DNA from 3 places in the Sphaerochaeta globosa str. Buddy genome. Region 2 is predicted to be linked to each of the others. Evidence: riboswitches for the same ligand, from Rfam matches in the RefSeq annotation. Region 2 holds a riboswitch; each other region holds the start of a gene.
What was found. A riboswitch is a leader RNA that binds a small molecule or an ion and turns the genes downstream of it on or off. The one in region 2 is predicted to bind cobalamin.
Positions count from the first base shown of each region.

Region 1: another riboswitch for cobalamin. It lies ahead of SPIBUDDY_RS00045 (ribonucleoside triphosphate reductase); the one in region 2 lies ahead of SPIBUDDY_RS02970 (TonB-dependent receptor plug domain-containing protein).
Region 3: another riboswitch for cobalamin. It lies ahead of SPIBUDDY_RS07525 (ABC transporter substrate-binding protein); the one in region 2 lies ahead of SPIBUDDY_RS02970 (TonB-dependent receptor plug domain-containing protein).

Region 1 covers NC_015152.1:3,574-9,861, reverse strand. Annotated here, with positions in the region: gene SPIBUDDY_RS00045 (ribonucleoside triphosphate reductase) at 1-2,020, opposite strand, end outside; cobalamin riboswitch at 2,090-2,277, opposite strand; gene jag (RNA-binding cell elongation regulator Jag/EloR) at 2,347-3,042, opposite strand; gene yidC (membrane protein insertase YidC) at 3,101-4,915, opposite strand; gene rnpA (ribonuclease P protein component) at 5,019-5,369, opposite strand; gene rpmH (50S ribosomal protein L34) at 5,350-5,517, opposite strand; gene SPIBUDDY_RS00020 (DciA family protein) at 5,626-5,946, opposite strand; gene recF (DNA replication/repair protein RecF) at 5,946-6,288, opposite strand, start outside.
Region 2 covers NC_015152.1:634,586-640,873, reverse strand. Annotated here, with positions in the region: gene SPIBUDDY_RS02995 (hypothetical protein) at 433-849, shown strand; gene SPIBUDDY_RS02990 (hypothetical protein) at 824-1,048, shown strand; gene SPIBUDDY_RS02985 (hypothetical protein) at 1,378-1,560, opposite strand; gene SPIBUDDY_RS02980 (iron-containing alcohol dehydrogenase) at 1,907-2,218, opposite strand; gene SPIBUDDY_RS02975 (RNA-binding domain-containing protein) at 2,579-3,931, shown strand; cobalamin riboswitch at 3,936-4,121, shown strand; gene SPIBUDDY_RS02970 (TonB-dependent receptor plug domain-containing protein) at 4,235-6,103, shown strand; gene SPIBUDDY_RS15600 (MotA/TolQ/ExbB proton channel family protein) at 6,107-6,288, shown strand, end outside.
Region 3 covers NC_015152.1:1,598,629-1,604,916, reverse strand. Annotated here, with positions in the region: gene SPIBUDDY_RS07535 (ABC transporter ATP-binding protein) at 1-660, opposite strand, end outside; gene SPIBUDDY_RS07530 (FecCD family ABC transporter permease) at 653-1,633, opposite strand; gene SPIBUDDY_RS07525 (ABC transporter substrate-binding protein) at 1,630-2,505, opposite strand; cobalamin riboswitch at 2,559-2,736, opposite strand; gene rnhA (ribonuclease HI) at 2,794-3,243, shown strand; gene SPIBUDDY_RS07515 (chromate transporter) at 3,246-3,794, shown strand; gene SPIBUDDY_RS07510 (chromate transporter) at 3,791-4,336, shown strand; gene SPIBUDDY_RS07505 (tetratricopeptide repeat protein) at 4,302-4,880, opposite strand; gene SPIBUDDY_RS07500 (uracil phosphoribosyltransferase) at 4,880-5,944, opposite strand; gene SPIBUDDY_RS07495 (adenylate kinase) at 6,113-6,288, shown strand, end outside.

The DNA of each region.
Region 1 (6,288 bases), 630 kb from region 2:
GATGGAAATCATTCTTCGGCCTGAGATAGCCAACCACTCGTGTCCATACTTCGGTAGGGCAACCGCAGAAGGGGCATTGCTCCACTTCCCCATCCAGATATCCGTGATTCTTGCACGTCGAGAAGGTTGGAGTAAGGGACAAATAGGGTAGCTTGTAGCGGGTGAATGTACTTCTGACCAGAAGCTTTGCAACATTCAAATCATAGATTCGTTGGGCAAGGTAGAGGTGCAGGACTGTTCCTCCTGTGTATTGGCACTGAAGCTCATCCTGTTTCTCCAACGTCTCAAACAGATCCGAGGTATAGCCAACGGGTAACTGAGATGAATTGGTATAGTATCCAACCTTCTCTCCCGCAGTGATGATGCGTGGATACTGGAGGGAATCAAGGTTGGCCAGCCGATAGCTGGCACCCTCGGCTGGGGTGGCTTCAAGGTTGTAAAAGTTTCCTGTCTCACTCTGGAATCCACTGATGAGAGTCCTTAGTTCTCCTAGTACCCGCAGACCGAACTCCTGACCTTTCTGGGTAACCAAGGAGCCTTGATCCCCAAAGAGATTCAGGCAGGCTTCTTCCATCCCCACGATTCCAATGGTGCTGAAATGGTTCGCCCAGTAGGTGCCGAGTCTCAGTTTCACATCTTCCAAAGCATTTTGGCTGAAGGGATACATACCGCGTTCCGTTTCAGCTTCTATGACGTTTCTCTTGATTTCCAAACTCTTTTTGGCAAGCGAAGCCAGCGATGCAAGACCTTTCAGAAACAGCGTTTCATCCTTGGTCTCATACGCCAGCCTGGGAAGGTTGAGTGTCACCACACCGATTGAGCCGGTCAAAGGATTGGACCCAAACAGACCACCTCCTCGTTTTCTCAGTTGGGACGTATCGAGGCGCAATCGGCAGCACATCGAAAGAGCATCCTCAGGGGAAAGGTCGCTGTTTACATAGTTGGAGAAGTAAGGGATTCCGTATTTTGCCGTCATGGCAAAAATTGCGTCAACCACCTCGCTCTCCCATGGGAAATCCTTGGTCACCTTGTACGTAGGGATGGGAAAGGTAAAGACACGCGCCGAAGCATCCCCTTCCTCCATGACTTCACAGAAGGCGAGGTTGAGCATATCCATCTCGTTGGCAAACATTCCATACGTCTCAGCCTGGTTTTCACCTCCTCTGATGACCGGTACATCACGAAGGCTGGATGGCACCACAAGATCGAACGTAAGATTGGAGAAAGGGCATTGAAAACCTACGCGTGTGGGAACGTTGAGATTAAAGATGAACTCCTGTATTGCTTGCTTGACCTCATCGTAAGAGAGTCCATCGTAACGGATGAAGGGGGCTGCATACGTGTCGAACGAGGACCAGGCCTGAGCTCCTGCACACTCTCCCTGGAACGTGAAGGTTGCATTGACTATCTGGCCGAGGAAGGAGCGCAGGTGCTTGGCAGGTTTGCTACTTACCTTGCCCTCCACACCCCCGAAACCGCATGTCAAGAGCTGCCTAAGATCCCAGCCGCAGCAATAGGGCCCGAAGAATCCCAAATCATGCACATGAAGGGCACCGCTTTCATGCGCTGAGCGTATTGAAGCCGGATAGATTTCATTAAGCCAGTACTGCTCGGTAAAACGTTCACGAATGAAGTTGTTCATCCCATTGACCGAACGTCTGGTGTTGGCATTTTCCTTGGTCTGCCAGGTTGTCTGGCCTAGATAGGAATCAAAGAGCGCGTTCGTAGCCTTAATAAGGGCTTTTCCCTCACGCATTCTCTCTCGCTGGCTGCGATACAGAATATAGGCTTTCGCAGTCTTTGTTGCTCCTGTTTCCATCAGAGCTTGTTCAACCAAATCCTGAATCTGTTCGACGGTGATGGGATTGTTGCCCTTCATCCTGGCAAGTACCAACGAGGCCACTTCCAAGGCATCGACATCCTGGCTGGAAGCTACGGCTGCTTTGGTGATTGCGTTGATGATTTTCTGAACCTCGCAGAGAACCACCTGTCCATCCCGTTTGACCACCTGCTGTTGCATGGTTTCCTCCTACTGGAGTCAAGACAGAGAGGCGGCCCTGCAAGAGGCACACGCCCTGTCATACTCCGTGACGGCGTGTCTGTATAGGCAAGGTCTTCTGACTCAGGTTCATCGATTTCGCTTCCTTCCCAGATTGCTCCAGTGGCTATATGCAAAATCTCCCCTTTACAGCGGCGGGACCGTGTGGGCTTTTCACCCACTTCCCTTTTCCTATACACACAAGATATAGTGTTTTATACCATACGGTACACTACGAACAGTAGGCTTGGCAAAGAATTTTGTCAAGCTGAATCAATAAAAAAAGGGGACCAAAGTCCCCATTAGTGTTAGTGCTTTTGGTTGGTGATACGAATCTGCTTGTACAGCCCCTCACCTTCGCTTTTGGTCTCAACGCCACCAAAATCATTGAGGGCGGTATGCACCAGCCGTCTTTCATACGGGTTCATCGGCTCAAGCAACCTGCTCCTGCCGCTCTTCTTGACCTGCTCAGCAGTCTTGAAGGCCATCCTGATCAACTGCTCCTCATGGCGCATGCGATAGTTCTCACTATCGATGATGACTTTCAAATCAGGGTCAATCTGCCCGGCGTACACATTGGCCAGCAGCTGGATGGCATCAAGGTTTTTTCCCTTGCGGCCAATGATGATACTGGAGTTGTCACTCTCAATATTCAGACCAAGCTTGCGTGCCTTGCGAAAGGAAATGGAGACTTTGCCCTGGTACCCCATTTTCTCGAGAATGGTTGCTACGAAAAGCAAAAGCTTGTCCTCGAGCTCGCTGTTGATTGGAGCATCAAGCTCCTCCTCGTCCTCATCCAGCGTGCTGCGAGAATCATAACTTTCTGGTAGTACATCATTCTCATCTTCAAAGTGAATTCTAATCTTTACATTGCTCTTCTTGAACAGTCCCTTCCGGACAGGCTCAACGATTTCTACATCGAAATCTTCACGTTCAATGTGCAGTTCCTCTATTGCTTTTGCAATAGCCTCCTGCTCGGTACGTCCTTCGAATTCTTTCATCATATAGCTACTCCGTTCGGGGGACCGAGTCCCCCTGGTAATATTTCATTTCTTGTGGGGATTAGGTCCGTTTCTTACCCTTCGGACCGGGAAACTGCTGTACAGTAGGGCCCTTCACTTCAATGGCTTCCTTGCTCTTCTTCTTGTTGGTATACAACTGTTGGAAGATGGAGAGAGCATTCATGACCGACCAGTAAAGAATCAAGCCGGAAGGTGCATTATACAGTACGAAGAAGAACATCAACGGCATACCGTAGGTCATGAATTTCATCATGCCCTGCTGGCTTCCTGCAGTTGAAGCATTCTGGGTAATCTTCATCGAGTAGATCATACTGACTGTATAGACGATCGGCAGCAAGTGCAGCTGATTGCCCAGGAAGGGAAGATTGAAACCGAAGGTGAATACAGTATCCGGCATGGAAAGGTCTGGAATCCAACCGGGAATGAACATGGCACCGCGGAGTTCAAAGTGCTTGTTGAGCAACCCGTAGAAGGCAATGAGGATCGGGAACTGGAGCAGCATCGGCAGACAGCCGCCCATCGGATTGATCTTCTCCTTCTTGTACAAAGTAGCCATCTCTTCGTTCTGCTTGGTCGGATTGTCCGGATACTTCTCCTTGATCTCCGCCATCTTCGGGGAGAGGGAAGACATCTTTGCCGTCGATTCCATACCCTTCTTGGAGATGGGATAGAGCACAAGCTTAAGCAGGAATGTCAGAATGATGATGCCTACGCCGTAGTTGGGGATCACCTTGTAAAGCAGGTTCAGGATGGTTTTCAGAATGGTCTCAAGCCAGCCAAGCCAGGAACTGCTGTCCAACGCCTGTTCAAGTTGCAGATTGGCAACACCGAAACTGTTCGACGAAGCATCGTCGTAAATGGTCATATCACCCTTGAGCTGGGGTCCTGCATAGAAACGGAACGTATCAGTTTGTGAGGCACTTCTAATAGCCGGACGAGTGATATAGATGCTCGACTGCAGCGGCAATCCCTCTTCACTAGTCTCTGACAAGCTGACGGTGTAGTTGGTGGCATCAGGGATGGCGATCAAGGAGAAGTACTTGCCAACCAAGGCAACCCAGGAAAGGGGCTTGGTGGTAGTGTACGCTCCATTGCTCAGCTTGACCTGATTCTTCTTGGAAGAGCCATCTTCCTTGATATAGAACCTTCTATAGTTGTAGTTGTTGTCAAGCTTAGCGAAGGAAGGCCCAATCTGGGGCTCGAAGGCCAAGGTATAAGCAGAATTCTCGAAGGAGAGAGGAACCGCCTTGTTCACACTATTCTTGGTATCCACATCGATTTGGAACAAGTAGTCCTTAGCACCGAACGTATAGGTCTTGGTGAGGGAGAATGAATCGCCTACACTCTTTCCATCTTCGGAGAGAAGGGCGAATTCCTGAGTGAAAATTACTTTATTGCCACTGATCTGATACCTGAAATTGGCATCGATTGGATTGGCCTTGTCCTTTCCGGCGTAGAGCAGGAAGGCATCATTTGAGTTTTGACTTTTGAAAAGCAGTTCCACTGGTTCCCCGTCATCAAGATGTTCCTTCAGCTTGAATGAGGAAACAGAAGCTCCATTGGGATTGAATTCAATAATGAAATACTCGGTTGAGAAGGTAAAAGGTGTACTGGAGCCCTGATTGCCCACGGAAACCAAAGAACCCGGAAGCTTGCTGTTCCAGGCCATATTGGAAGGAATCTGGGAGTACTGTGCCGGCTCAAGGGTTGTCGCAGATGGCGTACTGGCTTGCTGAACTTCCTGCTGGCTTGACTGCACCACAGGGTCGGGTGCAAAAAACGTGGTTTGAATGGTCATACCAACGGTAATAACCAACACGGATAGAACTATGGCGAGAATGGTATTTTTGTCCATATCTGCTCCTGATGATGAGGTGTGGTGAGAGAGTAATCACAGGAAAGATAGGTTCACAACGAAATTCTGCAACAACAGGAGTGGGAAAGACTAACAGAAAGTCTCACGACTGGAGGAAGACCCCAGCCTTTTCACAAAGAGCGAGAAGTTGTTTTTTTTGGGATGTATGGTCATTAACCTTTCCTGGATATACGATGAATGCAAAATCGTAACCGGGGACCATCCGAGGTTTCTCATTTCGCCAGATTTCCTTGATCTGTCTGCGTATTCTGTTACGCTGAACAGCGCTTCCATAGTGACGGACGGGTATTACTACAATCCTATCAACATCCAGCTGGTTTTGGCTAACAATCAGTTTTAAACCAAGGCAAGCGTATGTCTTGCCAGTTTTAAAAACTCGGTCAATCTCCGGTTTACGCTTTACAATTTCTTTCTTAGAAAGGCTTCTTCTCATCACATACGGACAGCTGGTGTCTGCCTTTGGCTCTTCTGCGGGCCAATACCAGGCGACCGCCCTTTGTTGCCATACGAGCCCTGAATCCAAACTTTCTGTTTCTCTTAACTTTACTGGGCTGGTAGGTTCTTTTTCCTTTGTAACTCATGAGATATTCTCCAATTTTACATCGCTTAACGCGGATATTTTCTACGTATACGGAGTATGGTCCTCCGAGTGGTGCAGTATAATGAGCAAGTGCCGTTACGTCAAGTAACTAGGAGCTCAGCATCTGTATCGATTTGATTCCCAGTGATGGGTATTTCTTGGTAATTAAAGCAAGTATCTTTTTTTGCTGCATAAGTGCAATCTGTGCCCAAGAGGGGTGATCAGCCCTTAAAACCAACGTTGTTCCCTTAATTTCTACTATTTTTACATGAGGATACAGCCGGTTTCCAATAATTTTTTGCCATTCAAATCCGATGGCTGCTTTTGGATTATCTGTGCGGATATCGAGCGAGCGCAACACAAAATCCAAGACTTTTCTTCCTTCCAGAGGTTCTCCTTCCTTGCATAATCTTGGTTTCTTGTCCTTCATCAGTTCAAAAACCTTCCTTCCTGGACAGTATAGAGCAAAGCTCCTTCCTCGGCCAGCTCTGAAAAATAATGCTCTTCGGGTAGAAAGGTGAAAAAGGCTTGGCAGTAGGTTTGCATCAAGTGCAGGAAATGCTCACGCTTTTCAAAATCCAACTCAAGTAACACATCATCGACAAGAATCAAAGGCTCCTTACCAGTCTTTTTCTGAAAGAATGCCATCTGTGCAGTTCTGAAAATCAATGAAGCAAGCCGTAGTTGCCCGGTGGAGCCGGTCTGGGAAAACGGCTGGCCAGCTTCCATAACCAGAAATCTATCCCGATGGATACCGCTGGTAGTGGTAAGC
Region 2 (6,288 bases):
AGAAATGTCTGCCTTTGGTGCTTTCTTCTCAATGCTCATTTTAGGCTTTTCCTTTGGTTCTTCATGTCATGGATGTCCTCAATGGCATGAATTTCCATCGAAGTTACGAGATTTTGGTCAATCCATCCATCATCCATTCTTGGCATAGAATTGCAGACCATCCAAGTTTTTAATAACTTCAATGAAAACAACATGTTAATGTTAACATTCCAATTTCTCGATTCAATGCGTTAAGAGGTATAGTCTTCACCGGAATGATGTATTGTTTGGTGGTTATGTGGTAAGATTCGCATAGGAGAAGAAAATGATACCATTCACCATAGATAGTATAACTCCTTGTCTCAAGCACGTTGCAACTGGTGATATTGTTGAGACTGAAGTGATAAGAATCCAAAGAAAGAGTTTTCTTTCCAAATTCAATAAGAGTAATGGATGGTATGTGACTGGGATAAGTTCGATGAAGAAACTGCAATATATGCCTTGGTTCTAAAAGGTACTGTTGATATTCAGGGACTTATTGCATTAACAGATGACGATGCAAGCAATGCAGAATATATAAATTGGGCTAGTTGTTCTCCGGAAAACAACTCATGGAGAAATGGTGTAAAAAAGTATGAAGGGGTTGGAGGTCATCTTTTTGCGATAGCCGCAAAGGTTTCTGAGCTGCATAAGCATGGAGGTTGCGTTCACGCCATTGCTATGGATAAAGAAATACTTCAGCATTACATTGATCAGTTTGGAGCTGTTCCTGCAGGAATAATTCATCCATATCATTTTGTGATACCGGAAGAATCGGCAAGAGAAATACGTGAGGTGTATTCATATGAATGGTCAAATGAAGAATTATAATTCCAGAGAAGCTAAACAAAAAGATATCGCTGTCCAGGCATTCATTAAAGAAATCAACCCGTACAAAGCAAAACCTTCTTTAGGAATTGACCTGCGTGCTTTATCCAAGTATGTAAAAGATACAAAACAATCAGTTTCAGCACTATCCCCAGAAAAAATTAACTCTTTTTCTATTAAAAACAACAAGGATCACCATTGAAACCAGGTACAGATTCCATAAAGTTCACAGGAACCGCAAGATAGCAGTTTAAACTTAGTTTCAACAATAATCCGATCAGAAACCGGTCAACCGCCGCCTTCCAGCAGGAAGTCGATGATATTCCTTTGCTTGAGTTGAAGCTGATCAAGGAGTCGGTGGAAAGCACTATCTTCTCATAATTATTATCGATAGCCTGAAGCTGGCCCGAATGGCCAGCCATGTTCCATCCATTACGCTTCATTTACGTATTGAACAATCATCTCAGGATTGTCCCTGATTAACTGAAGGAGCCTGCAAGAATACCCTTGTGGTGTATTTCTACCACACTTTCATGCTTCAACTGTTTTCTTGGATATTCTTTCCAGAATGGCAATCAGGTTCATGATTCTCTTATTTTCCTCAGCTGACCGGTTGCCCTTCATAGCTGTTGGGTATGCTACTCGGCCACTACCGCTTTTCCCACGACCGGAAAAACCAATCTGAAACTCGCACAATCCTTTTGAACCTTTCATCACATTGCTCGCCTTGGGATTCTCCAATACTTGGTCCAGGAGTTTTTGAAGTGCGTCATCGTCAAGCCCAAGGCGTTTCTATTGTCGACCAAACCCGGAATCATGAAAATAAGTAAGAGGATGCACTTTCATTAAAAACACTCCTTTCACCACTGTGGTGAAACCAGTAAAAATTGTGAAATACGATAACGAAAGCGCCCCACGCTCTGTCCTTTGTCTGAAGCTAACCTATACCTTCAAAAGTTTTACGATTGCAAAGCTAGTCAATAGATCTCCTGCACATCGTCGACATAGAGTATCTTGAAATCCCCCTAATGTGCCCGCTCCCCGACAAAGGCGTTCTCTGTCATAAAGCAGAGCTTGTGTGTGGATCGATCACTACAAACTTTGAAACGATGGTTCCGTTATTTACTGCTCGCATAAACCCATGCTCTGCATCAGTAATGACCGAGCCTAGGGAACTTTCAGAACCTGCTGAAGGAATTGTCAGGACTACCCCAAGCGACAGGGCTTCACGGATGGAATACTCAGCCTTCATATAAGAGTTGTGCCAGACATCCTCTGAAGATGGCAGCTTCACACCAAAAGCAATCGCTTTTGCAGAATCAATTACACATCCACCGCTTTTCTCAATGGATTCGTCACAACCATGGAGCAATACCTTCTTGCCCTATGTAGCATATTCCTTGCCGACTTCCGACATCGTTCCCTTGCCAACTATACTTCTTGTGGGATTCCAGAATGAAAAATGCTGCATGGGAGTCATCCATCCGTCATAGTACAAACAATCATGAATCGCTTGGATACCATTGTATATCTATAAGCAGCTCAAGAACATAAAAATATAGATTACTAGTTAAAAATTCTTGTCCAACAGCTGAATTTCAGAGCAGTGCAAGATTGTAACGGCACCGAAAATGATTGTCTACCAAAACGTAGACAGACTCATACGATTGGGTTGTATAACCTCTCTTTCTCGTCTATACCAAGGATAGCAAGAAAGAAAGAAGGAAAGAACATGGCAAGTATTGAAAATATCAATATCGAGTTCAAAGAATTTGAAAATGACACCAATAAGATTCCGGATTCAGTATGCAAGACATTGGTTGCTTTTTTGAACACCGAAGGAGGAGATCTATTTATAGGAATCCGTAATGACGGCAGTGTCTGTGGTGTTAAGGATGCTGATGATGCCTCCAATCGACTCTCCAGCATAATTCATGATTCAATCCTACCCGATGCCTCCCCCTTTATTTCAATCAGGACTGTTGAGATGGATGCAAAAAATATCGTCAAGGCTTCAGTAGCAGTTGGAACTGGACGACCCTACTACTTGGCAAAATTCGGACTAAAGCCAGGTGGAGTCTACACCCGGCTTGGCAATGCATGTGTCCCGATGAATGAGTCAGGGATTCGAAATCTTATGTTGGAAACGTCTGGAACATCATTTGAGGAGAGTAGAAGTTTCGAGCAAAACCTGACATTTACTGTAATGAAAAACGAAATGAGTATGCGACAACTCGCATTTGAACAAGCACAAATGGAAACGCTCAAGATGGTTGGTACCGATAAACTTTTCACCAATCTCGCAATGCTGCTTTCAGACCAATGCACCTATACCTGCAAAGTTGCTGTGTTCCAAGGTCGTGATAATGCAACCTTTCGGGATAGGAGAGAATTTTCCGGTTCGATTTTGAAACAACTGAATGATGTATATGAATACCTCAACAACAATAATAAAACAAAAGCAAGCTTCACCGGACTCTTGAGAGAAGACACACTAGATTACCCCCAAGATGCCATCCGTGAAGCATTGTTGAACTGTCTCATCCATCGCGACTATCTCTTCTGTGCAGGCATCATCATCAATGTATATGACGACCATATGGAGTTCATATCTCTTGGTGGTTTAGTGAGGGGACTCTCCATGGAAGCCATACAATTGGGTGTATCCCAATCGAGAAATCCCAACCTAGCGGCTATCTTCTATCGCTTACGGCTGGTAGAAAGTTATGGAACAGGCATACGAAAGATTATACGCCTGTATGAAGATTGCCCAAGGAAACCAGTTTTTAGAGCTGTGGAGGGAGCTTTCTCCTGCATCCTTCCAAACAGAAACGAAATTGTTCACTATTCCCAGAAGCAAGAACGAATCGAGAGTACGGTTGGAGAGTCTATAGATTCTGAAAAGCAATCCATCATGCTTCTTGCAAGACAAAAGGGATTCATCTCAAGGAAGGAGGTTGAGAACCTCGTTGGGTTAAAAACTACAAAAGCCTTCCGTTTACTCAAGGAATTGTGTGATGAAGGACAGCTGACCCAACAAGTAAGCGGTAAGTTTACACGTTACATCCCGCTACCCCTGTCTTGACCTCCCCCCCGCTCTTCTTCTAGGATAGGAATCGCTGGATCTGGAAAAACGGAACGGGGTGTGATTCCCCGGCGGTCCCGCCACTGTAATCGATGATGAACGCAGATACGCCATTGTCCTCTTCGGATGAGAAGGCCTGTCAGTAAAAAGAGTCGTAAGCCAGGAGACGTTTCCAGATAATAATTTCTTCGTGGAAAAAGAGACAGCATTACGTACGGGTATACCGCATAGGTATAGCCTTTCTTGAATTCCCCTTTATTCCACGAAGCATTATATCCAGACACCACTCTCTGGAGGCCCTTCATGAAGAAGCGCGGAATCTTCTCTGTCCTATTGCTCGCCCTTTCGACACTCTTTGCAGCACAAGCAAACACCGACCTTGGAACAGCCTATGAACTGGTCATAGCTGAAAACTCACTTGCAGAAGCTGAAACCAACACAGCCTCTTCCGTTTCTGTCATCACCGAACAGCAGATCGGCACCTACAACGCCCAGAGCACTGCCGAGCTTGTAGGAAAAGCAATCGGAGTATCCTTCAACTCCGTAGGCAGTCTTGGTTCACTGCAGTCAGTGGTAATCAGGGGAGCTACCTCCTCCAAGAACCTCATCTACCTTGACGGAGTACTGCTCTCCTCAGCCCATGACGGGACTGTTGACCTCTCCAGCATCCCCATCTCGATCATCGATCGCATCGAAGTCGTAAAAAGCGGACCAGGTAATCTGGGAAGAACCAACGCCATCGGGGGCATGGTGAACATCATAACCAAGAGAGGGCAGCAAAGTGAAACGCCCTTCTCCCTTACCATCGAGAACGGGTCCTTCCTTCCTCTTTCCTATGGCACGAGTAATACTCATCACTGGCTCTCCCTGCTGGACAGCCAGAAACTCGACCTCACCTACACCAACGACGGTCTGCTTGCCTCAGTCGGCGGCCTTACAGCACAGAATGCCTACACCTACAACGATAGTGCTGCACTCAGGGACAATGCGCAGGTCTATGAGGCACATGGTGCGGTGAACTTCACCAGCAACCTATCTGACAAGCTGCAGTTCACCACCCAGAATCTGGTTACCTACAAGAACCTCGGAGTTCCAGGCAACCTCGCTTTCGGCCTTACACCCGATGATTATCAGAATGACCTGGTTGCAAGCACCAGCAATACCATCGAACTCTCAGAAGTAAGCTCAACGTTGGAAACACTCACTGCCTACCTGCACTATGCCTACGGCCAAACCTTCTACCACGATGCCGACTACCAAGACAGCACTCACAGTAAACATAAAGCATCTGCACAATTGAAAGGTATCTGGAACCTTGGCCAGTCCTATACGCTGAATACAGACCTGCTCTACAGTCTCGATTACGTAGACAGCACCGATGTAGGACAGAATACGCGTCATACCATCTCAACCTCTGCAAATGGCAGCATTTACCTGCTGGATGGAACACTCTCCCTGCATCCCAGTTTGAATGTTGCCTACCTCAGCGACCTGAGAACCCTCTCGCCCAATGCTTCGCTGGGTGCCATCTATACTCCGATGAAAGATCTCGACCTGAAGGCCACGATCAGCTATGCAGAGAACGTTCCCTCCTTCTCCCAGCTCTACTGGCCGTTCATGGGCAACCCGAACCTCAAGACGGAGAAGGGTCTGAATGGAGAACTTGGCCTCTCCGGTACCTTGGATAATCTTTCCTATGAAAGTACCTTGTTTGGCAGGAACATCTTTAACGACATCGGCTACGACTCCTCCTGGATTCCCCAGAATATTGCCCATAGCGTGTACCTGGGAACGGAACAGACCTTGTCCATGGAACTGTCCAAGCTCATCAACTTCCAGGTCAGCTACCTCTACAACAAGAGCTACGACATCTCAGGAGGCAAGACGTTCTCAGACAATGTCGAGGTTGCAAACATCAGAAAGCACACAGCAAAAGGCTCATTATTCTTCAAGCTGAACCGCTTTGAGTCTGTATTCAGTGCCGAGTACTTGGGCAGGACCAGCTCACTAGAGAGTGCATTCCTACTCAATGTCAGCATGAACATGCAGATTACCGAAACAGTGAGCGCATACCTTGCCTTGGACAACCTGCTGAATACCGAGTACGAGCTCTCATCAGGGTACCCGATGCCGGGGACCAAGATCCGCATCGGCGGAAAGCTCCTTTTCTAGCCTATGAAAACTACCACCAACCTCATCTCGATCATGCAACAAGGAGGAGCGGTCATGTGGCCGCTCTATGCCCTTTTGGTTATCACCGTCGTGCTTAGTATTGAGAGGACCATCACGTTGATACTCCTCGTCAGGAAGCAAGAACCTGTGATAAAAGCGAAGGTTGAAAAACCGTTGAGCATTCT
Region 3 (6,288 bases), 960 kb from region 2:
CACCGTTTGTGTAGGTCCATAGGCTACGACAGAGCCTTTTTGTAGTACAAGAGCAATCTGGCTGTAAATCTGGACCAATAAAAGATCGTGAAGTACACAAACAACGGTATACCCTTTCTCAACCAGACGACAAAGCAACTCCATAATGGAACGTTGATGTTTTACATCCAGATGATTTACCGGTTCATCGAGCAACAACAGTTTTCCTTGTTGGCAGAGAGCCCTTGCCAGCAGGACACGTTGCAATTCACCGCCGCTGAGCTCGGTTACCAGTTTATCCTTCAGGTGTTCTATGTCGCACTCCACGATGGCTTGTTCAATGGTATGTAAGTTGTCCTCTCCATCATACGCATAGCGCCCCATGCTTACCGCCTCTCGGACACTGAAGGCATAGTCGAGTTTGCCGTTCTGAGCAACAAACCCTAGATGTTTTGCTAGTTCCTTCTGGGTAAAGTTTGCTACATTCTTACCCTCAACGAGAACCTTGCCCTCACTGGGCTTGAGGTGTTTGTAAATGAACTTAAGCAAGGTGCTTTTTCCGCTGCCGTTGGGACCGGTCAGTGCGATGAAGGCACCCTTGGGAAGATTGAGGTTCAAATCCTTGAAAATTTGTTGGGTATCGTAGCCACCATGAAGGTGGGAGAATTCCAGGCTATCCATAGAAGTACCTTCCCCTGCGAAGCAGGTAGATGAACAAGGGAACCCCCAGTAAGCTGGTTATGATTCCAACCGGCAATTCTCCGGACGGAAGAAGAATGCGTGAAAGGGTATCGCTTGCAAGTAGTAAAAAACCGCCGAATAAACTGGATGGCAGCAACAGGTTCTGATGCTTGGGACCGACCAAAAGGCGTGTGGTATGGGGAGCCATCAAGCCTATGAAGCCGATCACCCCGAAGTATGACACACACAAGGCGGTGGCGAAGGAAGCCAGCATAAGAAGTGCGATACGCGTCCTTTTCACGGACAACCCACCAGCTCTTGCCGATAGTTCATCGAGCAGCAGCATATCCATGCTTTGATGTTTGAGGGAAACCGGAATAAACAATGCAATCCAAGCAATAAAGACTACGATTACTTGTGCATACGTGCTCGAGGAGAAACTTCCCAGTGTCCAGAACAGGATTCTCTGATACTGTTCCTTATGCAGGAACATAAGCAGTGTCATACCCGATGAGAGAATATAGTTGAATGCCACACCGGTAAGCAGCAACGTGGTACTGCTGTTTTTGCGTCGGGATGCAAGAAAGACAATGCATAGCGTAGTAAGCAAGGCCCCGATTAGTGCACTGGAGGGGAGACCGAAAAGTGGTGCAAATCCAACAAAGAGGGCAAACGCTACCCCAAACGAGGCTCCTGAGCTGATGCCTAAGATGAAGGGATCTGCCATTGGATTGCGTAGGGCTGCCTGGAATACAGCACCGCTGAGCCCAAGAATGGCACCGGTAAGGAATGATGAAAGAATTCTGGGAAGTCTGAGCTGCCAAATGATGTACGACTGATTAGCCGAACCGCCCTTCCCTGCAAGAATGGCAAGTGTGTCGGAAAGCTGGATGTGTGAGGGTCCGAGCGTCAAGGAAAGCAGCATCAGCAATAAGGCTGCACCTGATAGGGCGAAACTCAGCGTTCGCTTCATTGCCCCTCCACATTATGGATCAGGGTGTATAGCACTTGAAGCGCTTGTGCGCTCCGAGGTCCTTGCCTGCTGATTAGGTCGGCATCGAATACTGTAATCGTACCACTGAGGTCTGCATACGGCTTGGTGGTGGTGAATTCCTTACGGGTCTGTTCACCGGTTTCTCCCCACCTCGGACTGAGCAAAATTACCTGCGGATCGTGGGACATCAGCAGTTCCTTGCTGTATGTCCAGTTCTGAGCGTCATCAGCGATATTTACACCACCGGCCAAGTCAACCATTTCACTGAGAAACGTATCGGCTGTGGCACTGGAATCGAAAGAACCGAAATCCAAGGCAATATAGATAGTCTTCTTGGGCTGCAAGGCTGCTTTGCGGATGACACTTTGTACCACATTCTGCATTTCAAGAATCATCAGCTCCGCTTCAGCTTCCTTGCTGACTTGATTAGCTATCTCCCTGATCAGGGTATAGGCACCTTGAAAATTCTGCTGTGTCTCAAGCGACACTATGCTGATGCCGGCTTTCTCTATTGCCTGCAAGAACTGTTCAGGTACAAAGGCACTGCTGATAACGAGATTGGGTTCAAGCGACAGAAGCTTTTCCAAGGAAGGATTATACAGTGTTCCCACTGAAGGTAAATCTGTGGCTTCTTGCGGATAATTGCAGTAATCGCTGCGTCCGACCAAGAAGGAGCCGGCACCCAAAGCATAGAGAGTCTCGGTCACATTGGGAGACAAGCTAACGATTCTCAAGCTCTCTTGTTCAACAGCCTTCGGCTCAGTCATTCCCAATGCCCACAGGCGTGGCAGCCCAAGACAAAAGAAGAGACAAAGAAATATAAATACATGTCTGAGTGAACGGTTGTGCATAGCGCCCCTTTACAAATGGGCATGGAACATACCCTGACCTATACTCCGTAGGTCGTCGGAAATTATCCATGTCAGGTCTCCTGGCTTAGGCATACCCAGAATCTGCGACTTCCCGCAGTACGTTCCTGCAGTGTCTTCTTACAGATTCCCAGCCTCTACAGTGGCGGGACCGCAGGGGCTTAAACCCCTTTCCCTTGGCACGGATAGTGTATCGTAAGGAGTTGTTTATCCTTCTGTCAAGAGTTGATATGGTTGACCACATGGGGCCTCTATATTACTATCCGGCCTATGATGTACAGAGAAATTGTGATCTATACCGATGGTGGGTGTCTCGGAAATCCAGGTCCTGGTGGTTGGGCCTATGTGTTGAAGGCTGATGGCATATTCGAAAAGGAAGCCAGCGGAAATGAGCGTGATACCACGAACAACCGTATGGAATTGACAGCTGTCATCGAAGCTCTGAAAGCCAGCCAAGCCTTGGGTGCCCAGAGTATCAGCCTCAATACCGACAGCCAGTACGTGAAGAATGGAATCACCAGCTGGATTAAGAAATGGAAGGTCAATGGCTGGCGGACTGCAGCCAAGGAGCCGGTGAAAAACAAAGAGTATTGGGTTGAGCTGGACCGCCTGAATGCCAATCTGCCGGTACAATGGAACTGGGTCAAAGGTCATGCCGGTGTTGAAGGCAATGAACGATGCGACCAGCTTGTACGTATGGCGATGGATGCATTGGCCTAACCATGCATACGGTACGTTTGTGGGATTTATACAGTTCCTTTTTCAGAATCGGCGGTCTGACCTTCGGTGGCGGCTACGCCATGCTTCCCATGTTGCAACGTGAGGTTATTACCAAACATCGCTGGGTCACCGAAGAAGAGGTGCTGGACATCTATGCCATCGGGCAGTGTACTCCAGGCATCATAGCGGTCAACACTGCTACCATGATCGGATATCGCAAACGCGGGATTCTCGGTGCAATCGTGGCTACCTTGGGGGAGGTGAGCCCCTCCCTCCTCTTGATTACCGCCCTGGCAACCATACTGCTGAATGTACAGGATAATCAGTGGGTTCAGCATGCATTTACAGGAATCCGGGTAGCAGTCTGCGCCCTCATCACCCAATCGGTACTTACCCTTGCAAAGAAAAGTCTGATCGATATTCCCACCATCCTGCTCTACTTGCTGGTGGTGGTAAGTACGTTCTTTTTTGCCGTATCACCGATTCTGATAGTAGTGTTTGCTATTTTCTTTGGCTTGAGTGTGCAAAAGATAAAACGGAGTTTGCAATGATTTTCCTCCAATTGTACTGGGAATTCTTTAAAATCGGCTTGTTTTCCATTGGTGGGGGTCTTGCTACGCTTCCATTTCTCTATACGCTTGCACAAACGCATCCGCAATGGCTGACAGCTAAAAGTATTGCCGACATGATTGCCATCAGTGAATCCACTCCCGGACCAATAGGAATCAATATGGCAACCTTTGCCGGCTATCAGGCAGCAGGTATCGTAGGCGGTGTCGTCGCTACCCTGGGTGAAATAACCCCCAGTGTAATCATTATTATCTTTATTGCCCGCTTTCTGGGCCAGTTCGATAAGAACCGATATGTCAAGGATGCCTTTTATGCCCTACGGCCAGCTGTGGTAGGTCTTATTACCTTTGCAGGTTTACGGCTATTCTCGGTGACCTTGTTTCCTGAAGGAATGGTTCGGATACAGGAAACAATTCTTTACGCAATCTTGGTATTTTTCGTTCTACGCTTTAAGAAAGTGCATCCGCTTATTTGGATTGTATTGGGAGCTATTGCTGGGATTGTGATTGCTTTTCTTTCGTAACATAGGCAAGCGCCAATGCATACCAAGTATCATCGCCTGCAATCTCTGAAAGTACACCGAGTGCCTTTTTCTCATAGGCTTTTTGGTTAACAAGACCGAGGGCAAGGTCCTTAGCAGTTTCATATTCCTTCCAGAGAAGTGCTTGCTCCATTACTGATGCCTGTGTTTCATACGAAGCAGGGTCGAGTTTGAAGAGGCGGTTGTACGTAACTAACGCCTTCTCATACTCTTGTTTTTCAGCATATGACTGTGCTTGTATGAGGAGAAACGAAAGATTGAAGGGAAATGTTTCAAAGGCTTCTTCACTTTGGACAATCACTTCATCGTAGTGTCCCTGCAGGAACAGGGACAAGAGATAGTTGTAACGATACGTATGATTCTTGGCATCTTTAGTGCTTGCTTTGGCAAATAAAACACTGGATGCATCAAAATTCTGACCCTGCATGTGTTCGTACCCTTGCTCTGCAAGTCTGTTTGCCTGATAGGTCTGACAGGAGACAAGCAAGAGTGACGAACAGAGTACGAACACCAACAGTTTTTTCATCAGTTTTCCAATACAGTCTTCTCAATCTCCCTCACCTGTGAACGGTAGAGGTTGGTAATGGAACTGCCATAGTCGGCAACAAGTTGGATGATGTTGCGTGGATTATCGTGTTCATCCTTACCGTTGAGCCTGTCTCCCGCATCACCGAGGCCTGGCAGGATATAGGCAGCATCGTTGAGCACAGGATCCATCCACAACGTATATACCTCAGCACCCTCGATGGCGCGAGCAATCCGCAGCGAGCCCTTGAGTGCACTGATGACGTTAATGAATTTCACCGACCTGGGTTGGACATGGTTATCCTTCAGGTACTTGACGATGGTTACCAGAGAGCCGCCGGTTGCATTCATCGGGTCGGCAAAAATCAAATCCTTGTCGTTCAGCGAAGCGAGGTCGAAATATGACTTATCCAGATCCAGGATATAATCCATATTGGACTCTTTCTTTGAATCGTCGCGCTTAATCTTGAAGAGGGCGAAGGGAGTGACAAAATCGTTGGATGAATATTCCTGGATTTCCTTACTGAGAATCATACTCGGCAGCAGGGCTCCACGAAGCATGACGCACATGACACTATTATTGATGATCGAGTCGACATCGGGAATTCTATGTACGGCATAGTTGCGTACCGGGTCGGTAACCGGTGTCTTGGTGATGATTGAACGTTTGCTGGGCAGTGCGGCATCGGCAAAGACATGGGAGAAAAGCATTTCATACGCTCGCTGGATATAATACAGGAACTCCTCATGTCCGGTGGAGGGGTCGCGTAGCTTTGCGATGAGACGGCTAGCCTGACCATGTTGTTCCTGCGGGGTCTCAAAGGAATATACATGTATGCTCGGTTCCTCTGCGCAGATATTTTTCAGATACCGTCCAATCTCGCCAGCGCTTTCAACCAAGCCTTTCCGAGCTTCCTCAAGTTGCATTACATCACTTGCAGTCTCCAAAATCGAGCAGGTATTCAGTGATTTCTTGTACAACTCATCAACATGTGCAATTCTCTCTTTATCCGATTCCTTGAGATACCCGTCAAGGTCTGTGGCATGAAGGATAATTTTATTCATTAGTACTTGTCTCCTGTATCGCTTGCGATTCTAACTCATGACCGAGCTTTATACAAGGAAGGGTTTCGTTCATATGTGGCTATAAAACTATCGATAAATTCTGCAACTGGGATGCAAAAAGAACTCGTTTGTGCTAGCATAATTGCATCTTCTGTTGTGAGGTGAACCATGAATCTAGTATTTCTAGGCCCTCCGGGTGCCGGAAAAGGGACCATCGCGTCCGAAGCAAAAACCTATTTTGACATCCCCCATATTTCTACCGGGGATCTGTTTCGCAGCCATATCAAGGGCGGCACCGAGTTGGGAAAGCAAGTACAGGCTATCCTTGCAAGCGGTGATTTGGT